Regions from separate parts of the Citrobacter amalonaticus genome, predicted to be linked through region 2. Evidence: predicted binding sites of a transcription regulator. Region 2 holds the regulator's gene; the other holds the start of a gene.
The links. Region 2 encodes LexA, which represses DNA repair genes until DNA is damaged. Its sites were predicted from a motif close to TNCTGTATGTACATACAGNA; they were not measured.
Positions count from the first base shown of each region.

Region 1 (12,141 bases), 2.3 Mb from region 2:
GGCAAAACGAGCGTCCCTGCCCCAGTTCGCTACGATGATGGCCGACGACAGCACCCTGCTTTCGGGGGTCTCAGAACTGGATACCATTCCGCCGCAATCTCAGACGCTCACAGAGCAGCGCCTGAAGTACTGGTTTCGCCAGGCGGACCCGCAAACCCGCAATAGCTTTTTGCAATGGGCGGAGAAACAACCCTCGTCCTGAAGTTTTGTTCCGTCCGGCTTTTTTTTCGTCTTTCTCTTGCAGCATCAGGCACATTCAGTACTCTGTAGCAAAGCCCACAATGGAACTGAATGATGGAACTGACGACTCGCACTTTGCCGGCGCGTAAGCACATTGCGCTGGTTGCACACGATCACTGCAAAAAAATGTTGATGAGCTGGGTAGAACGCCACCAGCCGTTGCTGGAAAAACATGTACTCTACGCCACCGGGACGACCGGAAATCTGATTCAACGCGCGACGGGTATGGACGTTAACGCCATGCTGAGCGGTCCGATGGGCGGCGATCAGCAGGTTGGCGCGTTGATTTCTGAAGGGAAAATTGATGTGCTGATTTTCTTCTGGGATCCACTTAACGCGGTTCCGCACGACCCGGATGTAAAAGCGTTGCTGCGTCTGGCGACCGTCTGGAATATCCCTGTCGCCACCAACGTCGCCACGGCGGATTTCATCATCCAGTCGCCACACTTCAATGATGCCGTCGACGTGCTCATTCCGGACTATCCGCGTTATCTGGCTGAACGCCTCAAGTAATCCCGCGCAGGCGACGCACGTCGCCTGTTGCTTACGGTTTTCTTACCACCGGAACGTCCAGGTCTTTGAGATCCTCCACGAAACGTGAGGGGTTCGCTTTGTTGTACAGCAGCCAGACCCGATGTCGGGCGCGGGTCAGGGCAACATAAAGCAACCGCCGCTCTTCCGCATCCGGAAAATCTTCCACAACCGGCAGCAACGCCTCTTCCATGATGGATTCACGCGCCGGCGCCGGGAAACCATCGCTCCCTTCCTGTAACCCGACAATGATGACGTAATCCGCCTGTTGCCCCTTGCTGGCGTGGATGGTCATGAAATCAAGCTGCAGCTTAGGCCAGCGGGTTGCCGCCTTTTCGAGACTGGTCGGTTTCAGATGGTGGTAACGCGCCAGCACCAGAATCCGCTCATCGGCTTTCGCATAACCGGAAAGCTTATCCAGCAACGCATCGAGCTGCGTTTCGTCCAGCAGCGTGACGGCTTTCTTATCTCCCGCCGTGAGACTATTAAGCGGTTTCTTCAGCTGATGTGGGTTCTGCTGAATAAAGCGGTTGGCGATTTCGCCAATGCGGTTGTTGAAGCGGTAGGTGGTGTCGAGATCACAACGATCACCGTCGCCGAAGGTCTGATGAAACGCGGTCGTTAAGGAAAGCTGCGCGCCGCTAAAACGGTAAATGGCCTGCCAGTCGTCTCCGACGGCGAACAGCGTGGTATGGCTATTTTGCTTACGCAACGCAGCCAGTAACGCCGCTCGCTGCGGGGAGATATCCTGAAATTCATCCACCAGAATATGCTTCCACGGACTGACAAAACGCCCTTTTTCCAGAATCACAATAGCCTGATGAATCAGACCGGAAAAATCGACGGCGTTTTCCGCTTTCAGCGCGCTTTTCCAGGCCTTCAGCAATGGTGCCATCAGCTTCACGCGCTTTCCGAACAGATCCCGAATCTCCTCCGGTGCGCTGGCGATCATCTCCGCCTGTGCTCCGCCATGCATGCGCATCAGGCTCACCCAGCGATCCAGACGCGAGGCAAGACGCCGCTGAAGTTTTTCATCGTCCCAGAAGTTACCTTCCGGCACCGTCCACGCCATCTCCTCTTCCAGCCACTGTCGCCAGCCCTTCGCCTGCGCTTTTTTCTCGCTGCATTGCTGACGCCAGGTGCTGATAAACAGTTTATTTCGCGCGGCGGTGTCATTTTCAAGCTTACTGATGGTCGGCACTTTTTTGCTGCCCTGCTGGATGATATGCAGCGCCAGGGCATGGAACGTCCGCGCCGTTATCTCCTCGGTATGCAGCCGCTCGCGAATACGCTCATCCATCTCCTGCGCCGCTTTGCGACCAAAAGCCAGCAGCAGGATCTGTTCTGCGGCCGCTTCGCCCCGCGCCAGCAGCCAGCCTGCCCGCGCCACCAGCACGGATGTTTTACCGCTACCGGCCCCAGCCAGCACCAGTAAAGAATGTTCGCCATTGACGACCGCACGGGCCTGAGCCGGATTGAGCGGTGACGATTCCACCTGCTGGAAGAAATCGGCGTATTCCGTCAACATCGTTTCGGTATACGCCTGGTTATGCTGCAGTCGACATGCCTCGATATCTTTCAGCCACGCCTGGCACTGGCGCAGCGCATCGCGACAGTTATCAAACTCTTCCAGCCGATTAACCGGCAGCGGTAGCGCAGCAAACGCCCGCAGGATCTGTTGCTGTAACCCCGTCGTCTGCTCGCGCGTCAGCCAGGCATTTTGCCCGGTACGGGCCGCAATTAAATCCAGTTGCTCCTGCAGTACGCCAGCCGCCACTTCACTCATTTCCTGGCTCCACTGCTGCCAGCGGCTATTCAGATGGTGATGGAAGCGCTGGGTTTCCGCCCACTCGGTGCCATGCAGTCGCACCACTTTTTCGTCCGGCAGCACAAATTCCAGCTCCCCCCACACCAGCCCGCGCTTACAGTGAATCGCCAGTAACTGATTGAAGGGAATGAGATATTCATGACGATCGCCCGATACCTTAATGCCGGCATTGAGGATCACCGCCCGATCGTACGGGTGTTGCGCCAGACGTTTACCAATAGACGTTGCTTTCAGTTCCATGACTCAGTCAATCCAGACAAAGCGTATTTCTTCTCAGTGTAACCGCCAGAGAATACGTGCTCCAGCCCAAAAAAACGTTACAATTGCCGGAAATCATAGAAAACCAGAATCAACCGAGGGTCTATGCGTACCGTTCTGAATATTTTGAATTTTGTGTTGGGGGGTTTTGCCACCACGCTGTCCTGGTTCCTGGCAACGCTGGTCAGTATTGTGCTGATCTTCACCCTGCCGCTCACCCGCTCATGCTGGGAAATCACCAGGCTGTCGCTGCTGCCTTACGGAAACGAAGCGGTACATGTTGATGAACTGGACCCGGCGGGGAAAAGCGTGCTGATGAATACGGGCGGAACGCTGCTGAATATTTTCTGGCTGATCTTCTTCGGCTGGTGGCTGTGTCTGATGCACATCGCCGCAGGCATCACCCAATGCATCACGATCATTGGTATTCCGGTTGGCATTGCGAACTTTAAGATTGCCGCGATTGCACTGTGGCCGGTGGGACGTCGCGTTGTCTCCGTAGAAGTCGCACGTGCAGCACGTGAAGCGAACGCCCGTCGCCGTTTTGAGTCATCAGGACGCTAAGTCAGTATGTTAAGTCCCCTGCTTCGCCGCTATACCTGGAACAGCACCTGGCTTTATTACGTGCGTATTTTTATCGCCCTCTGCGGAACAACTGCGCTGCCCTGGTGGTTGGGCGATGTCAAACTGACCATCCCCCTGACGCTGGGGATGGTGGCAGCGGCGCTGACCGATCTGGACGATCGTCTCGCGGGTCGTCTGCGTAACCTGATCATTACGCTCATCTGCTTTTTTATTGCCTCCGCTTCGGTCGAGCTGCTGTTTCCTTACCCGTGGCTGTTCGCCATCGGACTGACGCTCTCCACCAGCGGTTTTATCCTGCTCGGCGGTTTAGGACAGCGGTATGCGACGATTGCCTTTGGTGCGCTGCTGATCGCCATTTACACCATGCTTGGGGCGTCATTGTACGCCCAATGGTATCAGCAACCGCTTTTGCTGCTGGCGGGCGCTATCTGGTACAACGGGCTGACGCTTATCGGCCATTTGCTGTTTCCGATTCGTCCCCTGCAGGACAATCTGGCACGCAGCTATGAACAACTGGCGCACTATCTGGAGTTGAAATCACGGCTTTTTGACCCGGATATTGAAGACGAAAGCCAGGCACCGCTTTATGACTTAGCGCTGGCCAACGGCCAACTGATGGCGACACTGAACCAGACGAAAGTGTCCCTGCTGACTCGCCTGCGCGGCGACCGGGGGCAGCGCGGTACGCGGCGAACTCTGCATTACTACTTTGTGGCGCAGGATATTCATGAGCGCGCCAGCTCTTCGCATATTCAATACCAGACGCTACGCGACCATTTCCGTCACAGCGACGTGATGTTCCGCTTTCAACGTCTGATGTCGATGCAGGGCCAGGCCTGTCTGCAACTGTCGCGCTGTATTTTGTTGCGCGTCCCCTATCAGCACGATCCGCATTTTGAACGCGCCTTTACGCATCTCGACGCCGCGCTTGAGCGAATGCGGGCAAACGGCGCCTCCGCCGATCTGCTAAAAACGCTGGGATTTTTACTGGCTAATTTGCGCGCCATCGATGCACAACTGGCAACGATTGAATCAGAACAGGCACAAGCTATGCCGCGTAACGAGTCGGAGAGCCAGCTCGCCGATGACAGTCCACACGGATTCAGTGATATCTGGCTGCGGCTGAGTCGTAACTTCACCCCTGAATCTGCGCTGTTTCGCCATGCAGTCAGGATGTCTCTGGTCCTGTGCGTCGGCTATGCGATCATTCAGATAACCGGTATGAATCACGGCTACTGGATCCTGCTGACCAGCCTGTTTGTTTGTCAGCCAAACTACAACGCCACGCGGCACCGCCTGGCGCTGAGGATCATCGGTACGCTGGTCGGAGTGGCGATTGGCATCCCGATTTTATGGTTTGTTCCGTCGCTGGAAGGTCAGCTTATTTTACTGGTGATCACCGGCGTCCTGTTCTTTGCCTTTCGCAACGTCCAGTATGCCCACGCCACCATGTTTATCACGCTGTTAGTTCTGCTGTGCTTCAACTTGCTCGGCGAAGGGTTTGAAGTCGCCCTCCCGAGGGTGATTGATACGCTCATCGGCTGCGCCATCGCCTGGGCGGCAGTGAGCTTTATCTGGCCGGACTGGCGTTTCCGTAATCTCCCGCGGATGATGGAGAGAGCGACCGACGCCAACTGTCGCTATCTGGACGCTATCCTGGAACAGTATCATCAGGGACGCGACAATCGACTGGCATACCGGATTGCTCGCCGCGATGCCCATAACCGCGATGCGGAGCTGGCCTCCGTGGTGTCGAATATGTCCAGCGAGCCCGATGTGACGGCGCAAACGCGTGAGGCCGCATTCCGTTTGCTTTGCCTCAACCATACATTCACCAGTTATATTTCTGCTTTAGGGGCGCATCGTGAGCAACTCACCAACCCCGATGTGCTGGCTTTGCTGGACGATGCGGTCTGTTACGTCGATGATGCGCTACATCATCTTCCGGCTGACGAAGCGCGCGTGCAGCAGGCGCTAGCCGAACTAAAACAGCGCATCCAGTATCTGGAACCGCGTCCGGACAGCAAAGAACCGCTGGTGATTCAGCAGGTCGGGTTACTGGTGGCCCTGCTGCCGGAAATGGGGCGACTCCAGCGGCAAATCACTCAATCTTCTCCACCGACATCGGCACCGGCGAAAGCGACTTAACCCACAGAGCAAGCTCCTGGCGGCGTATCGCCGGGAGCGCCGCCTCATGAATGCCATAAATGGCCCCTTCAAGATTAAACAGCACCTTGTCAGTAATGGATTTATTCATCTGTCGAAGTCGCAACCAGCACATTTTAGCGCCCAGCATTCGCAGGGTGGCGACGTCGTAGATCCCCGCCTCATTCAGCAAACTCTCCAGATGAAAGGTCATATTGGGGAGATCCTTAAGCCGCTGCTGAGAACAGCGGGACAACTTCTCTTGCAACGCAGCATCCAGCGAAAACTTCGATAACTGGATCAACTGTTGCTGGTCGCGCCAAAGACTGTCATCGACCTGATAATAGTTAAGCATGACCGGACGCCCGCGTTTAAGAAATGTCAGCCAGACTGGGGAATGTTGCACGCAATACTGTACGCTTTCCTCACAAGCCCGCAGATAGAGCTCCCCATTGGCGACCATCGCAAAAACGGTATTCCGGATAGTCAGACTGTAGCTGCCAAACAGTGAGCGGAAGTGGATCGTCCCCAGAGAAGATAAATATTCCTGTGATTTATAGATCCTGTCATAGGAGTGAATTTTCATAAAATTCCCTTTTAAATCATAAACTAAAAGAATGATTTGCCGTCACGAATCCGTTAATGACGAAAATAGGCAACTTATTCTCAAGGGGCAAGCTGAATTTCGTTTTTACCGCTACCATGAATAAAAATTGCGAGTCTCTTTCCGAAAATAAAGTTGATCTTTCACGACAGCAGGGTTACTGTACATCCATACAGTAACTCACAGGGCTGGATTGATTATGTACACTTCAGGCTACGCAAATCGTTCTCCGTCATTCTCTTCCACATCGAACACGATGGCGCGCGTCTCTTCCGAGAAAGTGTCCACCGGGCTTATCAGCGAAGTGGTCTACCGAGAAGACCAGCCCATGATGACGCAGTTACTGCTGTTACCGCTTCTTCAGCAGTTAGGTCAGCAATCGCGCTGGCAGCTCTGGCTGACGCCACAACAGAAGCTGAGCCGAGAATGGGTTCAGTCTGCCGGGCTTCCGTTGACCAAAGTGATGCAAATTAACCAACTGTCCCCGTGCCATACGCTGGAATCAATGGTTCGTGCATTACGCACGGGCAACTACAGCGTGGTGATCGGCTGGCTGACAGAAGAACTGACAGAAGAAGAACATGCTGAATTGGTTAAGGCTGCGGATGAGGGGAACGCGATGGGATTTATCATGCGTCCCGTAAGTGCGCACACTCATGCCACGAGACAGCAAACCGGGCTAAAAATTCACTCAAATTTGTATCATTGAGTAAAATTAGGATTTATCCTGGAATTATTTTTACCCCAGTACCTTCGCATTGAGGACTAACGTTTTTTTTCTGTGAACGCTTGGCGGACGCGGTTCCCGCGAAATTTGACGAAAAATTCTGATGCGCCAAATGTTAAATATTATGTATACAAGCTTTTTTTTTTCATATGCCTGACAGAGTTCACACTTGTAAGTTTTCAACTACGTTGTAGACTTTACATCGCCAGGGGTGCTCGGCGTAAGCCGCAGATATCGGTAGAGTAACTATTGAACTAGTCCCCCGGTGAAGGATTTAACCGTGTTATCTCGTTGGAGATATTCATGGCGTATTTTGGATGATAACGAGGCGCAAAAAATGAAAAAGACAGCTATCGCGATTGCAGTGGCACTGGCTGGTTTCGCTACCGTAGCGCAGGCCGCTCCGAAAGATAACACCTGGTACACTGGTGCTAAACTGGGCTGGTCCCAGTACCATGACACTGGTTTCATCAACAACAACGGTCCGACCCACGAAAACCAACTGGGTGCCGGTGCGTTCGGTGGTTACCAGGTTAACCCGTATGTTGGCTTTGAAATGGGTTACGACTGGTTAGGTCGTATGCCGTACAAAGGTGACAACATCAACGGCGCTTACAAAGCTCAGGGCGTTCAGCTGACCGCTAAACTGGGTTACCCAATCACTGACGATCTGGACATTTACACTCGTCTGGGTGGTATGGTATGGCGTGCAGACACCAAGTCTAACGTACCTGGTGGCGCTTCTACCAAAGATCACGACACTGGCGTATCCCCAGTATTCGCAGGTGGTGTTGAGTACGCAATTACTCCTGAAATCGCTACCCGTCTGGAATACCAGTGGACCAACAACATCGGTGACGCTAACACCATCGGTACTCGCCCGGACAACGGTCTGCTGAGCGTGGGTGTTTCTTACCGTTTCGGTCAGGAACAAGCGGCTCCGATCGTAGCGCCGGCTCCGGCTCCAGCTCCAGAAGTACAGACCAAGCACTTCACTCTGAAGTCTGACGTTCTGTTCAACTTCAACAAAGCAACTCTGAAACCAGAAGGCCAGCAGGCTCTGGATCAGATGTACAGCCAGCTGAGCAACCTGGATCCGAAAGACGGTTCCGTCGTGGTTCTGGGCTTCACTGACCGCATCGGTTCTGACGCTTACAACCAGGGTCTGTCTGAGAAACGTGCTCAGTCTGTTGTTGATTACCTGATCTCTAAAGGTATCCCGGCTGACAAGATCTCCGCACGTGGTATGGGCGAATCCAACCCGGTTACTGGCAACACCTGTGACAACGTGAAAGCTCGCGCTGCACTGATCGACTGCCTGGCCCCGGATCGTCGCGTTGAGATCGAAGTTAAAGGCATCAAAGACGTTGTAACTCAGCCGCAGGCTTAAGTTTCCGTCTTATGAAAAAACCCCGCGCTGCGGGGTTTTTTTTCGTTTGTCATCAGCAAAACAGATTTAACGTAGCGAGTCACTCTTTGCCTAACAGCGCCTGCAGATCCTGCTTTAGCGAAGACATCTTGTTAGCGTACTTCTCTTTATTCTCAGCATCTTCAATCAGTTGCACCACGGTCTCTGATAACGTTTTGCCTCGCCGCTGTGCCAGCCCGGCCAGTCTTTGCCAGACGATAAACTCCAGATCGATGGATTTCTTTCGCGTATGCTGATGCTCGGCATTGAAATGGCGTTTACGCCGCGCGCGTATCGTCTGTTTCATGCGGTTTTGCAGCGCGGGATTCATATGTTCGTCAATCCAGAGATTAACCCGCACCGGTTCATTTTCCAGCGTAAGCAACAAATCCACGGCCTCCTGGGCAGCACTGGCCTCCACGTAACGGGTAATTAATTCCCCTTCGCGATGCTTCTTCACCAGGTACTTCCACTTCCAACCGCTTTCAAGATTCTCAAGTTGTTGATATTTCATGGCGATCTCAATGTTACCGTGTCACTCCTATCAGAATATCAGCTTTTTTAGCATCTGAAGAAAAGAATATTCAGGCTGTGAGCCACTCTGCAGCCTCCTGTGCGTTTGCCATCGCTTTCCACGTGTGAAGCGCGGACGGTTACGCTATAATCGCGTCTTTTACAACAGACTAAAAAACATCAACTTTGACCATTACGAAACTTGCATGGCGTGATCTTGTCCCTGATACCGAAAGCTATCAGGAGATTTTTGCACAGCCACATGTCACTGAAGAAAACGACACATTACTGAGTGATACTCAACCACGCTTGCAATTTGCCCTGGAGCAATTGTTACAGCCCAGAGCCTCATCCCCTTTTATGCTGGCCAAAGCGCCCGAAGAGCTTGAGTATCTTAATCTGCTTGCCGATGCCGCACGTGCCTTGCAGCACGATGCTGGTCAACTGACGGGAGGTCATTACGAGATCTCTGGTCACACGATTCGCTATCGTGACGCTGAGCGGGAAGAGGACAATTTTTCTACCTTATCTCAGGTGGTGATTGCCGACTGGGTTGAGGCGGAGCAGCTGTTTGGCTGCCTGCGTCAATTCAACGGCGACATCACGTTACAACCGGGACTGGTTCACCAGGCCAATGGCGGCGTGCTGGTTATCTCCCTGCGCACCTTGCTTGCGCAACCGCTGCTGTGGATGCGCCTGAAAGCGATTGTCAGCCGCGAACGCTTTGACTGGGTAGCCTTTGATGAATCACGTCCTCTGCCGGTCTCTGTGCCGTCTATGCCGCTTAAACTGAAGGTGCTGTTAGTCGGTGAGCGCGAATCGCTGGCGGATTTCCAGGAGATGGAACCCGAACTGGCCGAACAGGCAATCTATAGCGAATTCGAAGATAATCTACAGATTGTGGATGCAGAATCCATGACGCAGTGGTGCCAGTGGGTAACGTGGACCGCGAAACGTAATCAGTTGCCTTACCCGGCGCCCGACGCCTGGGAAGTGCTGGTTCGCGAAGCGGTGCGCTATACCGGCGAACAGGATACGTTACCGCTCAATCCGCTGTGGATCATCAGGCAGTTCACGGAAGTCGCGCCGCTGTGCGAAAGCGAAACCTGCACCGGTGAACAGCTTAGCCTGATGCTTGCCCAGAGAGAGTGGCGTGAAGGGTTCCTGGCTGAACGCATGCAGGATGAGATCCTACAGGAACAGATTCTGATCGAAACCGAGGGTGAGCGCGTTGGTCAGATCAATGCCCTGTCGGTGATTGAGTTTCCTGGCCACCCTCGCGCCTTCGGTGAACCTTCTCGTATCAGCTGCGTCGTGCACATCGGCGATGGCGAATTCACGGACATTGAGCGGAAAGCTGAACTTGGCGGTAATATTCATGCTAAGGGGATGATGATCATGCAGGCGTTCCTGATGTCAGAACTCCAGCTCGAACAACAGCTCCCCTTCTCGGCTTCGCTTACGTTTGAACAGTCTTACAGTGAAGTCGATGGCGACAGCGCATCCATGGCGGAACTGTGCGCGCTCATCAGCGCCCTGTCAGATGTGCCGGTGAATCAGAACATCGCTATTACCGGATCGGTCGATCAGTTCGGTCGTGCCCAACCGGTTGGCGGTTTAAATGAAAAAATTGAAGGCTTCTTCGCGATTTGCCAACAGCGTGAACTGACGGGTAAACAAGGGGTGATTATCCCTTCTTCTAACGTCAGACACCTGAGTCTGCAACCCGCACTGTTGCAGGCCGTTGAAGAAGAGAAGTTCACTATCTGGGCGGTAGATGACGTGACTGACGCATTACCGCTGCTGTTAAATCTGGTGTGGGATGGCGAAGGCCAGATGACGCTGATGCAGACTATCCAGGAGCGTATCGCCCAGGCGACGCAACAGGAAGGGCGTCACCGTTTTCCGTGGCCGCTGCGCTGGCTGAACGGGATTTTTCCGAACTGATCGGACTTGTTCAGCGTACACGTGTTAGCTATCCTGCGTGCTTCACTAAAATAAGGCTTACAGAGAACATGGTAGATAAACGCGAATCCTATACAAAAGAAGACCTTCTTGCCTCTGGTCGCGGTGAGCTGTTTGGTGCGAAAGGCCCGCAGTTGCCTGCTCCGAGCATGCTGATGATGGACCGTGTCGTCAAAATGACCGAAACGGGCGGCAACTTCGACAAAGGTTATGTTGAGGCAGAGCTGGATATCAATCCGGATCTTTGGTTCTTCGGATGCCACTTCATCGGCGATCCGGTCATGCCGGGTTGTCTGGGGCTGGACGCAATGTGGCAGTTGGTTGGATTCTACCTCGGCTGGCTCGGCGGCGAAGGCAAAGGCCGCGCACTGGGTGTAGGCGAAGTGAAGTTCACCGGTCAGGTGCTACCTTCTGCGAAGAAAGTAACCTACCGTATCCACTTCAAGCGCATCGTAAATCGCCGCCTGATCATGGGTCTGGCGGATGGTGAAGTGCTGGTGGACGGTCGTCTGATTTATACCGCGAACGATCTGAAAGTCGGTCTGTTCCAGGACACCTCTGCATTCTGATGCCAGCCCGGTGAATGACCAGACAGCGTCATTTATCACAGGTCATAAAAGGCGAAACCTCCGCACTGCGGAGGTTTCTTTTTAAAGAGACAGAATCAGGCCATTACCACCCTGTCAGCCATGGCTTCTCGCCAGCCTCCTAGCCAGTACGACCTCTGATTCAGCGTCTGATAGGGACACATTTCTTTTGAGCGTCCGGCAATACCGGCCTGATAACCACGTTGATGTGCCCGTTCCAGGCGATCTCGTTTTTGTCTCTTCATGCCTCGTTTCCCTCATACTTATATATCTGGTGGAAAAGATAACAGTGATTACGAAGTGTGCAATCACACTAAACGAATACCGCGAATCCCCAGTTCCGTCAATGCGCAAAATTCACACGGGTGTCATATTTGTGAGCTAGCGAAAAACTCAGTTGTACAAAAAATGTGAGCCGGAACAAGTTCCTGGCCCCTCTCTACGGCAAAAAGAAACCGCCTCAAACGCGCTGTCTGAGACGGTTTTATTTACAAAAATTTAAACTATGGAATGCGCTTCAGTTCCTGAGCGATCGCCGCCGCTTCCTGACTCCAGACGGTCGCCAGCACTTTCACCATTTCATCGTAACCGTCCTGCGTCTGTACGGCTTCAATGTGGAACGGACGCTTAATGAGGCGTCCCTGATGGTTCAGCAGCCACTCACCGCTGACCACCACTTTGCCATCATAGCGACCGTGGAACCCGGTTACCGTTACATTGAGCGTGTCCTGTACGCTGCCTAACGGTTGA
Region 1 is NZ_CP014015.2:3,745,611-3,757,751, reverse strand. It holds gene AL479_RS18055 (DUF2057 family protein) at 1-202, shown strand, start outside; gene mgsA (methylglyoxal synthase) at 295-753, shown strand; gene helD (DNA helicase IV) at 785-2,839, opposite strand; gene AL479_RS18040 (YccF domain-containing protein) at 2,963-3,421, shown strand; gene yccS (YccS family putative transporter) at 3,428-5,590, shown strand; gene AL479_RS18030 (TfoX/Sxy family DNA transformation protein) at 5,544-6,173, opposite strand; gene sulA (SOS-induced cell division inhibitor SulA) at 6,391-6,900, shown strand; gene ompA (porin OmpA) at 7,256-8,308, shown strand; gene matP (macrodomain Ter protein MatP) at 8,388-8,840, opposite strand; gene AL479_RS18010 (AAA family ATPase) at 9,026-10,786, shown strand; gene fabA (bifunctional 3-hydroxydecanoyl-ACP dehydratase/trans-2-decenoyl-ACP isomerase) at 10,855-11,373, shown strand; gene rmf (ribosome modulation factor) at 11,469-11,636, opposite strand; gene pqiC (membrane integrity-associated transporter subunit PqiC) at 11,895-12,141, opposite strand, start outside.
Region 1: a site for LexA is predicted at 6,350-6,369, ahead of sulA (SOS-induced cell division inhibitor SulA). Genes of this name have one in related genera too.

Region 2 (12,141 bases):
GGTTTCGGTCAGATCACCGTCTGCGCTCAGCGTCAGCAGATCGTTTTGCCACGCCACGCCAGCGGTGACCAGCGGGCGAATCTGGTAAGTATCACGAACGCCCGCCACCTCTTTTGTGTCAATATCACGAGAGAACAGGTTTTGCCCGCTCAGGCCAACCGTCCAGTGTTCACCGAAGTCCGCAGCCAGACCGGCATCCATGTTAAAGCCGGTGTCATCGTTACGATAACGGCTGCTGTTAATGTCGTCGCTGTTGAAATCGTAAATCGAGACCGTGTAGTTATAGAGCCAGGTCTTTTGCAGCTTTGGCGTCACGCCAACCGAGACCGGTACGCCGCCCAGCTCAAACTGTCGCGCCACCGCCACACCGTAATCAGAGACGATAGCGGCACGGCCAAATCCTTTTGACTTCAGGTTATCGGGATCCACCGCCAGGATGCTGGATGGCACCGCTTCAACGCCGCGTAGCGTGTCAATGTCACCTTGATCGATAGAGGAACTCACGCGGGCGCGGGCGTTGGCTTTCGCCACAAAGGCCACGGCTAACACATCATTCGGAATGCTGACTGCAAGCCCCCCTCCGGCTTTCGCACTGGCCGTTTTCCCTTTCAGGGATTCAAGCTGGTCGGCCAGATCGCCTGCGGCAGTTGACACCTGCCGGTAACCTGCGCTGCCGGGAACAAAGAGATCGAGAGGGTTGATATTGTCCAGAGAACGGCGGTATTGGTTAACGTCGTCGGTGACATCATCAATCTTATCGCGCAGATTATCCTTGTCGGAAATCTGTCCACCGATAGCCGGGAAGATCACCGTAATGTCATCATCCGGCTGTGACTTCGCCAACAATGCCGGGTTAATGAGGACACCGCTGCCATAATTTGCCGACGCCACGCCTGTTCCGCCCATCGCGTCATTCCGCGCTTCTGTCCAGGAATTTGCCGCACTCGCTGTTTGAGACGCCAACAGCGAGCCCGTTATCGCCACCACCAAAAGATTCAAATTTTTATTCACAGTAAGCCCATTTTATTCGCAGGTGAAAATTGTCTCTGCCAGTATCAACCGGACAGAGTTGGAGCATTGCTGTGATTAACAAGGAAAAAGTCGCCTGTTTTGCCCCTGTCATTTTAATGTTGGGGCATTTATTTTTGTGATTTGCCTCAATATATATAGAAGAGTTTGTAAATCAGGGAAAGATTAGCAGGCGATTTAACGTTCCGGCCTGGAACTCGGCGTTTCTCCCAGAACATGATAAAGTGAGGGTTTTCTTACTCAACGCGATCCGAGGTGCCCAATGGAAAAGACCACAACGCAAGAGTTGCTGGCGCAAGCTGAAAAACTGTGCGCGCAACGCAATGTGCGCCTGACCCCACAGCGCCTCGAAGTGTTGCGTCTGATGAGCCTACAGGAAGGCGCAATTAGCGCGTACGATCTGCTCGACCTGCTGCGTGAATCCGAACCGCAGGCCAAGCCGCCAACGGTCTATCGCGCACTCGATTTTCTGCTTGAACAAGGGTTTGTGCATAAGGTTGAATCCACCAACAGCTACGTGTTGTGCTACCTGTTCGATCAGCCAACGCATACTTCCGCGATGTTTATCTGCGACCGCTGTGGCGCGGTGAAAGAAGAGTGCGCGGAGGGCGTGGAAGACATTATGCATACGCTGGCGGCGAAGATGGGATTTGCCCTGCGCCACAATGTGATTGAAGCACACGGATTATGTTCAGCCTGCGTGGAAGTAGAAGCCTGCCGTCACCCTGGCGAGTGCCAGCACGATCATTCGATTCAGGTTAAAAAGAAACCCCGTTAAGGAAGTGGGCGGCACGCTATGCCGCCCGAAGCAAACAGAGGGGTGTACATCCTTGTACTCACGGGTATGAGGGTGGCTTACCAGCGATAGTCGTTGCGTTTTTCCCAGCTATCGACCTCTTTCTCCGCCTGGTCTTTCGCGTAACCATAACGTTCCTGAATCTTACCGACCAGTTGATCACGCTTACCTTCAATGACTGTCATATCGTCATCGGTCAGTTTGCCCCACTGCTCTTTCACTTTACCTTTAAATTGTTTCCAGTTACCGCCGGCTTCGTCTTTATTCATCATAAGGTCCTCTTTATCAGGCTGTGAATAGTGAGAGTAAACCGCCCAACTGCGTTCGTTTTCTGCTGGACGTGAGATTAAGTGTAGTCATAGATTCTGGGTTAAATTCACTATTCAGAATCTTTAACCATCACGAAGCCGCAAACCAGGTTCCGTTCCGCCAGTGCCGCCGCCAGATCCAGGCTAATGACAGTCCGCGCAGCGCCAGGAAAACCGCCAGCGCCAACCACAAACCGTGGTTACCCAACACGGGGAGCGCCAACAGCGCCAGCGCAAACCCGGCAGCCGCGACCGCCATACTGTTACGCATTTCAGCCGCCCGCGTTGCGCCGATAAACATACCATCCAACAGATAGCACCAGACGCCGACCAACGGCAAAATCACTTGCCAGAGCAGATAGCGATCGGCCAGTTGCTGGATTTGCGGGAGTGATGTCAGCAGCGCGACAATCTGTTCGCCCGCGAGCAGATAAACCAGTGAGAACAGCAGTGCGACAATACCTGACTGACGGCACGCCGCGCGCCAGACCTCCAGCAACTGACTGCCGTCGCGGGCGCCATAGGCCTGACCGGAATGCGCCTCCACGGCGTAGGCAAAACCATCCAGCGCATAGGCCGTAAACGTCAGCAACGTCATCAACACGGCGTTCACGGCGATGATATCGCTACCCAGTCTGGCCCCCAGCACGGTGATGGCGCCAAAACAGAGTTGCAGCAGCAGCGAACGCAGCATGATGTCGCGATTGAGCGCCAGAAGGCGACGAAAGTTTCCACGCCAGGCCAGCCTGAGCATGGCGAGAGAGACACCACGCAGGTGCAAGACCTTACGCACCATCAACAAACCGATCAGCAACGTCGCATATTCCGCAATCACCGTCGCCAGCGCGGCCCCCTGCACGTTCATATGCAGCCCCATGACCAGCCAGAGGTCGAGCACAATGTTCAGGATATTGCCGACAATCAGCAGGATCACCGGCGCACGCGCGTATTGCACGCCCAGTAACCAGCCGAGCAGAACCAGATTCGCCAGCGACGCCGGCGCGCTCAGCCAGCGAATGGCCAGGAATCGCCTTGCCTGTTCCAGCACCGCTTCGCTGCCGCCGACAATGTGTAGCGCCAGGTCGATAATCGGCGTGCGAAAAATCGCAATCAATGCCCCTGCGCCTAACGCCAGGATCAGCGGTTGCACCAGAGCCCGCGCCAGCGCCTGAGGATTCTTCGCGCCGAACGCCTGCGCCGTCAGCCCGGTGGTACTCATACGTAAGAAGAGCAGTAGCATGAACAGAAAGCTGGTTGCAGTTGCGCCCACCGCCACGCCGCCGAGATACACGGGACTGTCCAGGTGACCAATGACCGCCGTATCCACCAGTCCCAGCAGCGGAACGGTGATATTGGAGAAAATCATCGGTAAGGCGAGACGCCAGAGCGCTTTGTCAGCAGAAGCAAAAAACGGCATGGGGACGAGCCTGAGAAGAGGTCATAACGAGAGTGGTGAGAGCGCCGGATAGCGGCGTAAACACCTTATCCGGCCTACAGGAATACTACAGCCATTCACCGTTACGGATGACGCCAACGGCCAATCCTTCGATGGTGAAATTCTGTTCGCGAAGGTCAACCAGGATAGGTTTAAATTCGCTGTTTTCGGGCAGTAACTCAACTTTATTGCCCTGTTTTTTCAGGCGCTTGACCGTCACTTCATCGTCGATACGCGCTACAACCACCTGGCCGTTACGCACGTCCTGGGTTTTATGTACCGCCAGCAGATCGCCATCCATAATGCCGATGTCTTTCATCGACATTCCGCTGACGCGCAACAGGAAATCGGCGTTCGGCTTAAACAAAGACGGATCCACCTGATAATGGCCTTCGATGTGCTGCTGCGCCAGCAGCGGTTCGCCCGCCGCAACGCGACCGATGAGCGGTAACCCTTCCTCTTCTTCTTGCAGCAGTCGAATGCCGCGAGAAGCGCCGGAGACGATTTCAATCGCCCCTTTACGTGCCAGCGCTTTCAGGTGTTCTTCAGCCGCGTTTGGGGAACGGAACCCCAAACGCTGTGCGATCTCCGCACGCGTCGGTGGCATACCTGTCTGGCTGATGTGATCCCGAATGAGATCAAACACCTCTTGTTGCCTGGCCGTTAACGCTTTCATTCCGCCCCCTGGGTGTATATACAGTTATGCTGTGAGTATATACAGCTAAAGGTGATTTTGGAACCACAAACTGCACATTCGACAGCAGATTTAGCCTGTTATGGAATCAGGGTCGAAAAACGTTAGCGAAAATGTGGCCACAACAGGAGTCCCCAGGTGATCAACGCCACAATGATAGAAAGCAGCACCGCCGCCGACCCCATATCTTTTGCGCGTCCGGAAAGTTCGTGATAATCAGAGCCGATACGGTCCACTACCGCCTCGATGGCGCTGTTCAGGATTTCAACAATCATGACCAGCATAACGGAGCCGATCAGCAGAACGCGCGTAATGGCATCCACGTCCAGCCAGCAGGCGATAGCCACGGCCAGCAACGCCGCCACGCTTTCCTGACGGAACGCGGCCTCGTTAATCCACGCGGCGCGAAAACCTTTCCAGGAATAGCCTGCAGCTTTGATAATTCGGGTGAATCCAGTGGTATTATTAGCCATTAAAAGAACCTTTTTGCATTATTGGCGTCAATGACATTGTCTTGTTAACTCATGTAATTCGAGTCAGGGCAACGCGGCGCGAAGTATGACGGGATAGACCAGAAATTCACATGACTTTCTGATATCCTTGCAACGCAATTGCATTATTAACCAGAGGCTTTACATCGTTTATGTCCGGCTGGCCACGAATTTACTACAAAATCCTGAATTTACCATTAAGCGTACTGGTAAAAAGCAAGTCTATTCCGGCGGATCCTGCCCCGGAATTGGGACTCGATACCTCTCGTCCAATTATGTACGTTTTACCGTACAACTCCAAAGCGGACTTGCTGACGCTGCGCGCACAATGTCTGGCGCACGATCTCCCCGACCCGTTAGAACCGCTGGAGATCGATGGCACACAGTTGCCGCGCTATGTGTTCATTCACGGCGGACCGCGTGTCTTCACCTATTACACGCCGAAAGAGGAGTCCATCAAGCTGTTCCATAACTACCTCGACCTGCATCGCAGCAATCCGGATCTGGATGTGCAAATGGTGCCGGTGTCGGTGATGTTTGGACGCTCTCCGGGTCGTGAAAAGGGCGAGGTTAACCCGCCGCTGCGCATGCTTAACGGCATTCAGAAATTCTTTGCCGTCTCCTGGCTGGGCCGCGACAGCTTTGTTCGCTTCTCGCCTTCCGTCTCTCTGCGCCGAATGGCCGATGAGCACGGCACGGATAAAACCATTGCGCAGAAACTGGCTCGCGTGGCGCGTATGCACTTCGCCCGTCAGCGCCTGGCCGCTGTGGGGCCGCGTTTACCTGCGCGTCAGGATCTCTTCAACAAGCTGCTGGCCTCCAAAGCGATTGCCCGCGCGGTAGAAGACGAAGCGCGCAGCAAGAAAATCTCCCATGAAAAGGCGCAGCAAAACGCCATTGCGCTGATGGAAGAGATCGCCGCCAACTTCTCTTACGAGATGATTCGCCTGACCGACCGTATTCTGGGCTTCACCTGGAACCGGCTGTATCAGGGGATTAACGTTCACAACGCAGAACGCGTTCGCCAACTTGCGCACGACGGGCACGAAATTGTTTATGTTCCCTGCCACCGCAGCCACATGGACTATCTGTTGCTCTCCTACGTGCTCTATCACCAAGGGCTGGTGCCGCCGCACATCGCTGCGGGTATCAACCTGAACTTCTGGCCGGCAGGCCCGATCTTCCGCCGCCTGGGCGCGTTCTTTATTCGTCGTACCTTTAAGGGCAATAAGCTCTATTCCACCGTTTTCCGTGAGTATCTGGGCGAGCTGTTCAGCCGCGGCTACTCGGTTGAATACTTTGTCGAAGGCGGTCGTTCCCGTACCGGCCGTTTACTGGACCCGAAAACCGGCACGCTGTCGATGACTATTCAGGCGATGCTGCGCGGCGGCACCCGCCCGATCACCCTGGTACCGATTTACATCGGTTACGAGCACGTGATGGAAGTGGGTACCTATGCTAAAGAGCTGCGCGGCGCGACCAAAGAGAAAGAGAGTCTGCCGCAGATGCTGCGTGGTCTGAGCAAGCTGCGTAATCTCGGTCAGGGCTACGTAAACTTTGGCGAGCCAATGCCATTGATGACGTACCTGAATCACCACGTGCCGGAGTGGCGCGAGTCTATCGATCCCATCGAAGCAGTGCGTCCGGCCTGGCTGACGCCGACGGTGAACGGGATTGCGGCTGAGCTGATGGTGCGTATTAACAACGCGGGGGCGGCGAACGCCATGAACCTGTGCTGCACCGCGCTGCTAGCCTCTCGCCAGCGTTCGCTGACCCGCGAACAGTTGACCGAGCAGCTCAACTGTTATCTGGATCTGATGCGCAATGTGCCGTATTCCTCTGATTCGACCGTGCCGTCTGTCAGCGCCAGCGATCTTATCGATCACGCGTTGCAGATGAACAAATTCGAAGTCGAGAAGGATACCATTGGCGATATCATCATTCTGCCGCGCGAGCAGGCGGTGCTGATGACCTACTATCGCAATAACATCGCGCATATGCTGGTGTTGCCGTCGCTGATGGCAGCGATCGTCACCCAGCATCGTCATATTTCCCGCGAAGCGCTGCTGCAACACGTTGATGTGCTCTACCCGATGCTGAAAGCCGAGCTGTTCCTGCGCTGGGAGCGCGATGAGCTGACAGACGTGATTGACGCGCTGACGGCTGAAATGCAGCGTCAGGGGCTGATAACCGTTCAGGATGATGAGCTGCATATCAATCCGGCCCACTCCCGCACACTGCAACTGCTGGCGGCGGGCGCGCGCGAAACGCTGCAGCGTTATGCCATTACCTTCTGGCTGCTGAGCGCCAACCCGTCGATCAACCGCGGGACGCTGGAGAAAGAGAGCCGCACCGTGGCGCAGCGTCTGTCCGTGCTGCACGGTATTAACGCGCCGGAATTCTTCGACAAGGCGGTGTTCAGCTCACTGGTGCTGACCCTGCGTGACGAGGGTTACATCAGCGATACCGGCGATGCGGAGCCGGGCGAAACGATGAAGGTGTATCAGATGCTGGCGGAACTCATCACGTCGGATGTACGCCTCACCATCGAGAGCGCCACGCAGGGCGAGTAATACATAGAAAAGCCGGTCAACATGACCGGCTTTTTTTATGTCAGATTGCCGGATGGCGGCGTTCCGCCTGATCCGGCCTACATCAGCTTACGGTTTGGTAAGCGCAGCGCCATCGGGCAAGATGCTTTATAAGTGCCAGTAACTCATCGCCAGACCAATGAACAGCACCAGCCCGACGTAGTTATTGTTCATAAACGCTTTAAAGCAGGCTTCGCGCTCGCGGTTGGCAATCAGTTTCTGTTGATAAACAAACAGCGCGCCAGCGACCAGCACAGACCAGTAATAGCCCAGCCCCAGGCCGTTCAGCCAGCCAATCAGCGCCATCAGCGCCAGCACCGCCACCTGCAAGATACCGATGATCAGCTTGTCATGTTCGCCAAACAGAATGGCCGTCGATTTAATACCGATTTTCAGATCGTCATCGCGATCAACCATCGCGTACTGCGTGTCGTAGGCCACTGCCCACAGGATATTGGCCAGGAACATCAGCCAGCAGCTCAACGGTACCGACTCACTCACCGCCGCAAAGGCCATCGGGATCGACCAGCCAAACGCCGCCCCCAGCACCACCTGCGGCAGGTGAGTGTAGCGCTTCATAAACGGATAGACCCACGCCAGTGCCAGTGCCGCAATCGACAGCAGAATGGTCATGGTATTGAGCGTCAGCACCAGCAGGAAAGAGAGCACCACCAGTATGACAAACAGCGTCCGGGCCTCTTTCTCCGTCACCGCGCCGCTGGGCAATGGGCGGTTCGCCGTACGTTTTACGTGCCCGTCAAATTTTCGATCGGCATAGTCATTGACCACGCATCCGGCGGCACGCATCAACCAGACCCCGGCGACAAACACCGCCAGAATCCACCCTTGAGGGACGCCAGGGGTCGCCACCCACAGTGCCCACAGCGTCGGCCAGAGTAGCAATAAGGCGCCGATGGGCTTATCCGTACGCATCAAGCGGTGAAACGCCAGCAGCTTATTTTGCGTCAGACTCCACTCCATTTTATTTTCCTCTTAGTACAACGGCGATGCAGGTAAAAACAGTTCGGTCAGCATCAGCGGCTTACCGCTCAGTCGCAGGCGGGAACGACGTCCCCACAGCCCGGCATCACAACCAATCTCAATAAAATCTCGGGTCAACGTCGATGATGTAAACAGATAACGCCCCAGCGGGGTTTTGCCTAAGTTTTGTAAGGCCAGTTCGGGGCCGGACAGCGTGGATTCAGGCACCACGGTGCGTCCAGCCAGCCAGGGTTCATCATCGGCACATAACAGGATTTCACGCAGCCAGTAGCGGGATTCTTTTGGCAGTCGTGTCAGCTCTTCCATCACCTCATTTTGACCGACAAATCCCTCCCTGATCAGGGTCACCGTGACCCGTTTTCCCTGTTGCTCAAAACGTTTTGTCATGGAATCTTCCAGTAGCAGCCAGTCGAGCTGTTCTGGATCCAGGGCGGGAATCTCTTCAAAATAGCGCAGCGCACGCAGTTGCGTTAACGCGGGGTGTGACATGCCTGACTCTCCGTTTCATAACTGAAAGGCATTGTATCGCAGAAAAGCGCTTACGGAAGATGGAAACATAATTAAGTGATCTGTTGCGCAACAGAAGTGTAACAAGTCGCAGGAAATGCTAAAAAAAAGGTGCGCCAGATGACGCACCAGTTGTTGCAAATCAGCAATGTGGGGAGAAGATTACCCCTTGCCTTTTACACTGCTGATAAAGGTGGAACGGGCAGATGTTGATCCCAGACGTTCAGCTTCATCAAGCAGTTTCAGCGCTTTATCAACGTCGCCTTTGGCAACGGCGTCTTTAATCGCTTTGTTAAAGTAGCTTTCGGTGTCGTTCAACATCGGCTCGCTTTTCTTCGCGGGCGCAGGTGCAGCCACCGGCGCGGCAACCGGTGCAGCATAGGTCGGCGCAGGCGCAGCAGTATTGCCCACCGTCACCGGACCAGGGCCGGAAGAACCAAACAGCGGCCCTACCAGCACGCTGGAGCTGCTGTTGGTTTTCACTTTCAGCTTCAGCAGGCCATCGGTGGTATGGCGGGCGATCGGATCCGGAATATCTGGAACAGAGTTACCCACGCCTTTGGCATAGGCTTTCGCTGGATCCAGCAGTTTGGTGGTCTGCTGGAGATCTTTCTCGGTCGTAAAGACCAGAACATAGAGTTTCTGCTGGCCCAGCGCTGGCGTCAGGCGCATCACCCCTTCCAGACGATCCGCGCTCATCACGCCCGGCTCTTGGTAGGTGAAATAGCTGCTGGGGAAGAACGCAGAAGGCGTCATGTTCTGATCGAGGATCAGGACGTTGGGCGCAAAGACGCTGGTTTGTTTGTTCACTTCGCTGGTGAGCGTTATGTTTAGCTCCCCGATGTTCGCCGGCACGCTGTAGGCGGCAACCGGACCGGAGATGCCCGCGACATCAAGACGCTGACCGCCGGTCGAAAGCGGTGTCGTTTGCGTGTTGGACTGGTCAACCGGCGTCCAGGTTAACTGCTGGAGCGCTGCGGTCGGAATGGCGGGTGCCGCACTGGTATTTTGCGGCACATAGTTAACGTCAGCCAGGCTGATACCCGGCGCACTGGCAACTAACCCTGCGGATAAACAAAGGGCGACGAGACTTTTCTTCATTTTCATTGTTATCACCTCAGAAAGCATGGGTTCAGCGGTGGCCAGGCAATAGCGCGCTAAACCAGATTATGCCGGATGGCGGCGGACGCCTTATCCGGCCTACAAACTGGTGCCGTAGGCCCGATAAGCTTGCGCCATCGGGCATTGCAGCAGTTTGGGAGGGGCTTTCGCCCCTCGTTACGTCAGGTTAGTGCTGGATTACCACCAGATTTCCATCTGAGCACCGAAGGACCACTCATCGTTGTCGCCACGGCTGAAGGTATGCGCGCTGGTATCGCTGTAGGCGATGCCGTTGTCGTAACCCCATTTCTCATCCCACTTCGCGTAGGTCGCGAAGACACGGATAGCCGGACGAGACCAGATGCTGTCGCCAGCCTGCCACTGTTGCGCCAGGGTGATTTTGTACTGGTTGTTGGTGTCGTCGGTACGCTGAGACTTCACGTTGTCGTAGCCGACTTCCATCAGGGTACTCATGATCGGTGTCCATTTGAACATCGGACGTACGCCTACGGTGTACCAGGTTGACCCGTTGTTATCGTCACGGTCGATATCCTGATACATACCGACGTACATCAGGTCCCAACGGTCGCCCAGAGAGATTGCACCGTGGTCGAGGATGCGCACCAGACTACCGTTGTTGTTGATTTCGTTGTTAACGACGCCAATTCCCGTATCAGGGTTGTAGCTGTTACCCGTGAAGGAGCCCTGCGGGATCCCTTTACCCTGAGTCGTCATTGCATCGGTGGCGTACTGAACGACAAACTTGTTGTAGCCTTTCAGCATGCTCTGCGTATGTTCAGCGGTGAACATCCAGCCATCTTTAGTGGCGCCGTCGGCATAGCTGTAACCGTCCGTTTTGTTCGCACGACCGTAGTCAACACCCAGCTCCAGCACGCCGTCCGGGTTCGTTTCCAGACCGGCTAAACGCACGTCGAAAACATCGTTCGCGGTGTCTTTGTAACGGTTATAAATATCATTGCTGCTGAAGATGTAAGAGCCGCCAGCCTCCTGAGAACGGGTGGCAGCCAGAGACAGTTTACCGAAGCCCAGATCGATATTTTCGATACCGGCGCCTGGACCTGAGATATCCCAGTAGTAGAAGTCGATCATGTGAACGTCATGACGCTGATAGAAGCGCTTACCTGCCCAGATGGTGGAGCCCGGCAGCCAGTCGATCAGGTTTTTACCCTGTACGTTAGCTTCACGGAATGCCGGGTCGGTAGCTTCCCAGTCATTCTGCTGTGCCACGGAGTAGGCAACGTTGGTGTCAAAATAGAAGCTCTTATCGCCCTCTTTCCAGACTTCCTGGCCCAGTTTAATTTCCGCGTAAGTTTCACATTCGTTACCAAGACGGTATTTACTTTGAGCACCGGTTGCCTGGAAACATTGTTGTTCGCCGCCACTACCCGTCCAGCCGATACCGGAACGAGCATAACCATGGAAATCCACTGCCATTGCCTGAACAGACATAATGCCTGCTGCGACGGCAACCGCCAGGGGGAGTTTGCGCAGAGTAATCATCATTCTATCTCCTGAGATCATTGCTTTTCTTTGAACGCTTCACCGTAGGGTTTTGCGCTTTTTTTTAATGGGACACCTTAAACGCCTGGCTCTTTATGCAACCGACGACATGCGGTGCCATCTTCACGGAACAGATGACAACGCTCTGGCGGCAGGCCAATAGCGAATGTGGCGCCCTCTTCTACCAACACCACGTCGTTCTGGCGGTACACCAGGTTTTGACGAATGGCGGGGATCTGGATATGAATCTGTGTTTCGTGACCAAGCTGTTCGACGACCTGAACCTCGCCTTCCAGCGTGACATCGGCGATATCACTGGGCAGCAGATGTTCCGGACGAATACCTAGCGACATATTTACGCCGACCTGCACATCACGGCTGTCGACCGGCAGCCAGACGTGCTGACGGTTCGGCAGTTCCACCTGCACCTGGTCGATGGCGGTTGCGGTGACTTTCACAGGCAGGAAGTTCATCTTCGGTGAACCAATAAAGCCCGCGACGAAGCGGTCTGCCGGGTAGTGATACAGTTCCAGCGGTTTGCCAATCTGCGCGACGCGACCGGCATCCAGCACCACAATTTTGTCGGCCAGCGTCATCGCTTCGACCTGATCGTGGGTGACGTAGATCATCGTGCGCCCAAGGCGCTTATGCAGACGGGAGATTTCG
Region 2 is NZ_CP014015.2:1,458,807-1,470,947, forward strand. It holds gene traF (conjugal transfer protein TraF) at 1-999, opposite strand, end outside; gene zur (zinc uptake transcriptional repressor Zur) at 1,292-1,807, shown strand; gene AL479_RS07025 (CsbD family protein) at 1,885-2,094, opposite strand; gene dinF (MATE family efflux transporter DinF) at 2,225-3,550, opposite strand; gene lexA (transcriptional repressor LexA) at 3,636-4,244, opposite strand; gene AL479_RS07040 (diacylglycerol kinase) at 4,367-4,735, opposite strand; gene plsB (glycerol-3-phosphate 1-O-acyltransferase PlsB) at 4,906-7,326, shown strand; gene ubiA (4-hydroxybenzoate octaprenyltransferase) at 7,453-8,325, opposite strand; gene ubiC (chorismate lyase) at 8,338-8,835, opposite strand; gene malM (maltose operon protein MalM) at 9,016-9,960, opposite strand; gene AL479_RS07065 (maltoporin) at 10,153-11,478, opposite strand; gene malK (maltose/maltodextrin ABC transporter ATP-binding protein MalK) at 11,553-12,141, opposite strand, start outside.